Regions from separate parts of the Cognaticolwellia beringensis genome, predicted to be linked through region 1. Evidence: riboswitches for the same ligand, from Rfam matches in the RefSeq annotation. Region 1 holds a riboswitch; the other holds the start of a gene.
The links. Region 1 has a riboswitch for cobalamin ahead of cobT (nicotinate-nucleotide--dimethylbenzimidazole phosphoribosyltransferase). Riboswitches for the same ligand answer to the same signal wherever they lie in the genome.

Region 1 (4,411 bases):
TTGCTGGATAATGTTAGCGAGTTGCTCAACGCCATCAGTCAACGCTGCTGGTCCTGGCTGTAAAATATCAGTAGAGTTTATCTCATAGATATCATCATTTTTTATTGCTGTTATGGCTTGCCAACCGACTCTCGAGGTTACTTTTTCTTTATCGAATTTACGTCCACACCAAGAGGCAATATAAATATCTGGATTTTTAGTAATAACATCACTGGCATCTGCAACAATGCGATTTTTTGCTAATGACTGTGTGGAGAATTCTTGATAGCAATCGATTCCGCCAGCAATCTCTATTAACTCACTCACCCAACCAATACCGGTGATAATAGGGTCAAACCATTCTTCAAAATATACCATTGGCCGAGCAGGAAGTTTATCTGCTTGCTGTTTAATTCTGCGTAAATTGTTTTGCATGTCAGTAACAAGCTTTTCGCCTTTTTCCGGTTGTCCTATTAAGCCAGACAAAGTACGTATCATCTGCAATATTTCACTGATACTGCGATGATTAAAACAGTGGACTTGTATGCCTTCTTTGATCAAATCTGCGACGATATCAGCTTGCATGTCAGAAAATGCTAAAACTAAATCTGGTTTTAACGATAATATTTTGTCGGTTCTTGCGGTTATATAGGCACTGACTTTTGTTTTTTCTTTTCTTGCCCGTTCAGGGCGCATGGTATAGGCCGAAATACCAATAATACGGTGATCTTCTTCCATAAGATAAAGCGCTTCGGTAGTTTCTTCTGTTAAGCAGATAATTCGCTCAGGCCATTTTGGTTCAGGAACAGGGGTCATGCATTTTCCTTGTGACTCTCGGTAGTCATTGTTAATAGCAATATCAATGGATGTAATTTTTTCTTTGTCTTAAAACTAAATGTCTTAAAACTAAATTTATTTAGGCTAGCTGCTTTTTACTTTATCAAAAACTGAGCAGCAATGATTAGTTATTTATGCTCTAAATGCTCAATAGTTAGTGTTAATACAATAACTATATTTGATAGACTGTTGTTATTGATTTAATTTCAATTTGTTTAATGAAGTTTGCATAATTAGGAGCAGGGCTTGTCGGTATTTAATGTTTATTTATTACGCCACGGAGAATTAGTTCAAACAGGCATTCTCTGTGGGCGAACGGACATTGCGCTTTCTAATACGGGTAAAAGTCAGCTTGTTAACGCCACGAAAAATTTATCTGACATTGTTAATTGCTATAGCTCTCCCCTTATACGATGCCGAGAGTTTGCTGAACAATATTGCCAACAAAATCAATTGCCATTAAAAATTTCAGTTGAATTGCAAGAAATGGACTTTGGTGACTGGGACGGAAAAAGCTATCAAGCGCTTTGGCAACCTGAGCAGGGGGTGGAGCAGCAAGGGGAAATAGCTACCGTTAACAACGCGCCAACCTTAGGTGATTTTTGGCAAAACCCGTGGCAATGTCAGCCACCTAACGGTGAAACCATGGCAAGCTTTACTGAACGCGTTGATAGTTTTTGGCATCATTTATTACGACAACTGGTACAAGAGGATAGCCAAAAATATAAATTAAAAAACAAGCCAAAACATCAGCAAAAACCATTAGGAAATACCTTAGTGATATGTCATGGCGGTGTTATTCGGTATATTTTGGCTAAAGTATTGGGTTTGCCGATACCAGGTGTCAATCATATGGCTAATATTGATGTTCCTTATGGTGGATTAATTCACCTACAAGTTACGATTGATGATAACGCTAAAGCTTGGCCTAAATTGATGTTATAGCAAAAATTTTAGTTGTTTAATTTGGCTTTATCGTTTGCCATGTCTAGACCGTGACTCATTTTAATCTGCTGGCAGTCAGCCAATAACTGCTAAATAAATATATAACAGCGAGGCTTTATATGTTTTTAATCGATAACTGCGTTAAAAAAAACTTGCTATTTTGTCCTAGCTGTCGATAATCTCGCCATTAAATCAATAATGTCATATTCAATTTTACCTTCTTTGATGGGAAAACCATTGTTGAGAATGTAAAACTGGGAATGTGGTGAAAGTCCACAACTGTACCCGCAACTGTAAACAGAACGATATACCGGCAAATCTTCATGTAATAAAGTGATTTGTGTAGGAGTATATCTAGATGCTGTAAGTCAGGATACCAGGGGAAATATGTGCATTAATTACCACGTCGAGCGGGTTACTCTGGCATTGGAATTTTTATCTTTTTTCATTTTGACCATGTCATTTTTGAAACTAGATTTCTCCCATTAAACCTCAAAACCGTATCGACGTTAATCATTTATATCAACCAACTTAATTTTTGGTTTGATACTGTTTAGGCGTTGAAATGTTTGATATACAAGCGGTAAGTGACGAACACTCAGAAAAAATTCAAGCGGTAATTAATGGTAAAACAAAGCCATTAGGTGCCTTGGGAGAGCTTGAACACTTAGCAAAGCAAATCGCTAAAATTCAACTAACAACTCACGATTTTGAAACCCCTAAGATCAACCAGCATAAGTTACAACTAACGCATCCACATTTAACTGTTTTTGCGGGCGACCATGGTGTTGCTAGCGAAGGTGTTTCAATTGCGCCTAGTGAAGTAACTCGCCAAATGGTGGCCAACTTTGCTGGTGGTGGCGCAGCCATTAATGTGTTTAGTCAGCAACTGGGGTGGCAACTTAATATTGTCGATGCCGGCATTTTGCAGCCAGTTTTATCATCCAGTGTTAAAGCACAACGATTAGGTAATATTACTCAGCCGATTAACCAACACGCGGCGATGACTAAAGCGCAAGTTCAGCAAGGCTTTGCTTATGCTAAACAGCATGTTGTTGAGATAAGCAATACCGGCTGTAATATCATCGCCTTTGGTGAAATGGGTATAGGTAACACCACGATTGCTTCTGCAATAATGGCCACCATGATGAATATTCCTGCCAGCGAAGCAGTGGGTCGTGGTACCGGTATTTCTGATGAAATAGTGCTGAAAAAACAACAAGTGGTAGAGCAAGCGTTAGCACTTCATCGAGATAATCTCACGGATACTGAATCTATTTTACGCTGTTTAGGTGGCTTTGAAGTTGTTCAGATAACTGCGGCAATGTTAGCTGCAGCAGAAAATCGCATGTTAATTGTTGTCGACGGCTTTATTTGTACCGCTGCGGCCATGTTAGCCATTAAGTTTAATGCCAGCGTGAAAGACTATATGGTATTTGCACATTGTTCAGGTGAGCAAGGTCACGAAAAAATGTTGCAATGGTTAGAGGTTAAACCCTTATTACATTTAGGCTTGCGCTTAGGCGAAGGCACTGGCGCGGCATTAGCGCTGCCAATCATACAAGCAGCAGTGGCATTTTTTAATGATATGGCAAGTTTTGCCGATGCCGAGGTAACCAATGTTACCTAAGCCTGATGAACAGCCGTCAAATGTAGCTAAACAAGGGCAGTGGGCAGAGCAATGGCAATTATTGTTGTTAGCCACAAGTTTTTTTACCCGTATTCCCGTTAACATTAGCGCAGAGGTAAGTGCAAATATGTTAAATGAAGCGAGTCGTTATTTCGCTTTAGTTGGGGTGTTAATTGGTTTGTCTTCAGCACTGGCTTTTTATCTTTGTGCTATCTTCATACCTGCTGAGATTGCCTTGTTAGTTGCCATGGCAATAAGTGTTCTATTAACAGGTGCCTTTCATGAAGATGGATGGGCAGATGTTTGGGATGGTTTTGGCGGTGGTTGGACGGTAGAAAATAAACTTAACATTATGAAAGATAGTCGTTTAGGCACTTATGGCGCGGCGGCATTGTTTTTTATTTTAATGATCAAATACCAAGTGTTATTAGCGTTAATTAATTTTGAATTAGCTAACAACAATGTTGAAGCAGAAGTACTAAGCTTGCTGTCTATTTTAGTCTTAGGTCATTGCTTAAGTCGAGTGCTAGCAACAAGTTTGATTGCTGATATGCCTTATGTCAGTGAAGATGCCACTTCAAAAGTGAAACCGTTAGCGCAAGCATTATCAAACAACAGTTATTTAACTCTGCTTGCTACGGGCATAGTGATCATTATGTTGACGTTGTCTTTGAGTGTCGCGTGGAAGTTAGTGGTTATTTTATTACTGACACGTTGGTGTTTAAAACGTTGGTTTACCCAACAATTAGGCGGTTATACCGGTGACTGTTTAGGCGCTGCTCAACAGTTGTCAGAAGTCGTTATTTACATCACATTATTGTCACTTACTTCGGTCGTTATATGAGCCCAATTACTCTGAATAAAGTACAGTTAATTATTGGCGGCGCCCGTTCAGGCAAAAGCTCGCTGGCCGAGCAATATGCGAAGTTGTCAAACTTGCCAGTCACCTATATTGCTACAGCGCAAGCATTCGATACTGAAATGCAGCAAAGAATTGCCCAACATCAAGCTGAGCGCCCT
Region 2 (4,411 bases), 120 kb from region 1:
CTCTTTCTTTATTGATAATGGTAATAGTACCAAGATTATTGAGCGTAAAATCATAGCACAGCTCATAAAGATATATCTTCTGACTTTATTAACTTTTCCATATTTTACGAAAAATGTGGTAAACAATAAGCAAAAACCTGCGTATCAAAAATTACAGCCGACAGATAACCAATGCTTTAAGCCGAAACCGCCCCCCGAACAACCACGCTAATTTAGTCGATTAATCGCCCTATTAATTGCAGTGTAAATTTAAAACCACACCTTAAAGTTAATAAAGTGTTAAAAAAATTAACATTATTCTAGCAAATCGGCTTAATAGCCTTTAATATCGAGTACTTTAAATAAATGCTCTGCAACCCTCTGAGCCTCCTACATAATATAAATTAAATCGTGAGTATTGAATGAAGAAAATAATAACAAGTGCCGTTTGCACCTCTTTACTATTCATTGCAGGTTGTAATGATAACACCAGTCCAAAAGCGGCTGTTGAAGCACCAGTAATGCAAAAAACAGCATTAGCATCTGGTATTGATAAAGCCAATATGGATTTATCGGTTCGTCCTCAAGACAACTTCTATCGTTACGTTAACGGCGCATGGTTGAACAACAATGAAATACCTGGCGACAAAACCTCAATTGGTTCATTTTACGACTTACGTGATGAAGCTGATGATAGCGTCAAAGCCATTATCGAAGAATTAGCCGCAACTAAAGACTTAAAAATGGGTAGCGACGAGCAAAAAGTTGCTGACTTATTTCGTTCATTCATGGATACAGATGCACGTAACGCTGCGGGTACTGCGCCAATACAAGCTATATTTGACCGCATTAATAGCCTGAAAGATAAAAATGAACTCGCAACTTTCTTTGGTGAAAATCAAAAAATTGGTGTTGGTAGCCCGTTAGCTTTTTACATTAGTGTTGATGCGAAAGACTCTACTCGTTACGCCACACATGTATGGCAAAACGGTTTAGGTTTACCTGACCGAGATTACTACTTTAATGAAACCGAACGTTTTGCCGCACTGCGTACAGGTTACATTGCCCACATTGAAAATATGTTTAACCTAGCAGGTTTAAAAGACGGTAAAGCGGCAGCGCAAACCATTATGGCACTTGAAACAAAGCTTGCAGGTTTTCATTGGACTAAAGTTGAATCACGTGACAGCACTAAACGCTATAACAAATTTAATGTTAGCGATTTAAACACAGTAACTGATGCCTTTAACTGGACAGCTTTCCTTGAAGCACAGGGTGTTCCTGCTCAGAAAGATTTAATTGTTAACCAACCTTCATTTGTGAAAGGTTTTGGTGAAACTTTTGCTGCTACATCACTTGCTGATTGGCAGACTTACTTAACTTTCCATACCTTAAGTAATTTTGCTAGCTCACTCACCACAGCATTAGATAATGAAAATTTTGATTTCTATTCTAAGCAATTAAGTGGTCGTGAAGAACAGCGCCCAATGTGGAAGCGTGGCGTTTCGGTAGTTAATAGCAACTTAGGTGAAGTTATCGGTAAAGTGTATGTTGCCCGTCACTTTAAACCTGAAGCTAAAACACGCATGACACAGTTGGTTGAAAATTTACGCGGTGCTTACGGCGCAAGCATTGATGACCTAGAGTGGATGTCAGATTCTACTAAAAAAGCAGCACACGTAAAACTAGCAAGCTTTGATCCTAAAATAGGCTACCCAGATAAATGGGAAGATTACTCTGAACTAACCATTAAAAGTGACGACTTAGTGGGTAACAAAATACGATCTGGCATAGTGGGTCACAATAAAGAGGTCGCTAAACTAGGTGGGCCAATCGACCGTCAAGAATGGGGTATGACACCTCAAACTGTGAACGCTTATTACAATCCAACTAAAAATGAAATTGTATTTCCAGCCGCAATTTTACAACCACCATTTTTTAATTTAGCCGCAGACGACGCTGTAAACTACGGTGGAATTGGCGCGGTTATTGGTCATGAAATGGGCCATGGTTTTGATGACCAAGGCAGTAAATATGACGGTGACGGCAATATGCGTAACTGGTGGACTGAAGAAGATTTAGCTGCCTTTAAAGTACGTACTGACAACTTAGTTGCACAATACAGTAATTATGCGGTATTTGATGACTTAAACGTTAATGGTGAACTAACGTTAGGCGAAAACATTGGTGATTTATCAGGTGTGAGTATCGCGTATAAAGCTTACAAAGCATCATTAAATGGTAAAGAAGCGACCGTAATTGACGGCTTAACTGGCGATCAACGTTTCTTCATGGGCTATGCGCAAGTATGGCGTGGAAAAATGGTTGAAAAATCATTACGCAACCTTGTAGCAACTGACCCGCATTCTCCTGCTGAATTCCGTGCTTTAGGCTCATTATCTAACATGCCTGAGTTTTATCGCGCATTTGATGTGAAAGAAGGTGACGCTATGTATATAGCGCCTGAGAAGCGCGTTAAAATTTGGTAAGCTTTAAATGCTAGATTACTAGAAAACTATAAAGGAGCTTCGGCTCCTTTTTTATGCCTGTTGTATAGCCATCACTGTCATCGCTATAAGGTTTTCATTGTAAAGCCGTATACTTAACCGTAAAATCCCCCACTTAATAAACGATACCTTTAGCCAGAAACATAATTGTTCTTTATTGGCTAATTTATAGGGAACACGGTTTAATGCCGTGACTGTACCCGCAACTGTATATAGCTTTACTTTAAAGTTATAAGTCAGGACACCTAGTATCAAAAATTTTACAACGCTAATAAAGTTAACGCCGTGCGGGAATACACGTGAGTTACACTGTCAACAAGACATTTGTATCCTATTGCCGCGCCTTAATGACTTTATCTACTTTATGTTTTTAAATATTGAACATAGGCTTTAAAAAAGCTTTAGGCTGTAATGAAAATATACAACTTGCACATTATTCAAAATATTCCACACTTACTGTGCATTAAGCTAGGCAGCCTTTAATGACAAAATTACTCAGTGTTGAAGCAGTCTCATGGTCAGTTGATCAACAAGTTATTCTCAATAACATTTCATTTGACGTTTCACGCGGCGATATTATTGGCATTATAGGCCCCAATGGCGCAGGAAAAACCTCACTGCTAAAGTGCTTACTAAACCAATACAAAAACTGGCAAGGAAGCATTAAACTAAAAAATAAAGCATTAACACAATATAAACCCCATGAATTAGCACAAACATTTGCTTTAGTGGTACAAAACGCGCCACCGATATTTGATTTAAAAGTTTACGATGTTGTTCGAATGGGTTTACTGCCTTATAAAGCGCTGTTTGCTCGTGACAACGATGCTGATAAAAAAAATATTATGCTGGCATTAGCAAAAGTCGGCTTAGCCAGCAGCGAAGCTAAATATTTTAACACTCTGTCCGGCGGTGAGCAGCAACGGGTATTAATCGCTAAAGCCCTAGTACAAAAAGCAAAAATACTCGTACTTGATGAACCGACAAACCACTTAGATATTTTCTATCAACACCAAATATTACAACTGGTTAAAGCATTAAACATTACCGTAATTATGACCATACATGATCTCAATCTTGCCGCACATTACTGCAATAGATTACTTTTGTTAGATAAAGGCAACTTAGTTTGTGACAACAGTGTAGACCAAGTGCTAAAGCCTGAGTTACTAACCAACGTTTTTGGATTACCTTGTTATCGAGACGATGCAAAACATTGTGGCGTGCCAAGAGTGTATTTTTATCCAGCTTCTGATGTTTCTACTGTTATCCCTTCAGCACTTAATTCAGCTTTGTCGAATAACCGTCAAGGTGAAAGTTCATGAGTATTATCCGTACCATTAAAGGTAAAAATACTTGGGTATTTTCAGGCTTAATTATTTTCACCCTTTTCTCCATCGTTTTGTCGATTACCTATGGACCTGCAACGATTACCAGTGCTGATATATTTCAATGTGTGATTAATGAATGTGCTTCGCCGATGCACGACATGGTGATTTGGCAGATTCGGATCCCACGCGTATTAGTCGGTTTAGCCGCTGGTATGGGCTTAGCCTGTGCCGGTGCTATTCTGCAAAATGTTACTCGAAATCCTCTCGCCGACCCTTATTTATTTGGTATTATTTCTGGTGCAGGTTTAGGGGCGACTATCGCCACGTTAGTAGTGAGCGATCAACAGTCACTGACACTGCCATTGGCGGCATTTCTTGGCGCTTTATTTTCCGTGGTTATTGTTTTTGGTATTGCCACGTTATTACGGAACATGAATCACTTATTACTAACAGGTGTTGCCGTCTCGTTCATGCTAGGTTCTATCAGTCATTTTATTCTTTATCTTGGCGATCCCTTTGCAACCAACCGCGTCATTTTTTGGTTGATGGGCAGTTTAGCTCGTGTTGAAATGTTTCATTTTTATTTGATCGGTG

Region 2: another riboswitch for cobalamin. It lies ahead of B5D82_RS14510 (ABC transporter ATP-binding protein); the one in region 1 lies ahead of cobT (nicotinate-nucleotide--dimethylbenzimidazole phosphoribosyltransferase).

What each region holds. Positions count from the first base shown of each region.
Region 1 is NZ_CP020465.1:3,324,844-3,329,254, forward strand. It holds gene B5D82_RS14005 (cobalamin-binding protein) at 1-795, opposite strand, end outside; gene B5D82_RS14010 (histidine phosphatase family protein) at 1,063-1,761, shown strand; cobalamin riboswitch at 1,963-2,160, shown strand; gene cobT (nicotinate-nucleotide--dimethylbenzimidazole phosphoribosyltransferase) at 2,327-3,391, shown strand; gene B5D82_RS14020 (adenosylcobinamide-GDP ribazoletransferase) at 3,381-4,235, shown strand; gene cobU (bifunctional adenosylcobinamide kinase/adenosylcobinamide-phosphate guanylyltransferase) at 4,232-4,411, shown strand, end outside.
Region 2 is NZ_CP020465.1:3,441,793-3,446,203, reverse strand. It holds gene B5D82_RS14515 (M13 family metallopeptidase) at 402-2,468, shown strand; cobalamin riboswitch at 2,624-2,753, shown strand; gene B5D82_RS14510 (ABC transporter ATP-binding protein) at 2,969-3,811, shown strand; gene B5D82_RS14505 (FecCD family ABC transporter permease) at 3,808-4,411, shown strand, end outside.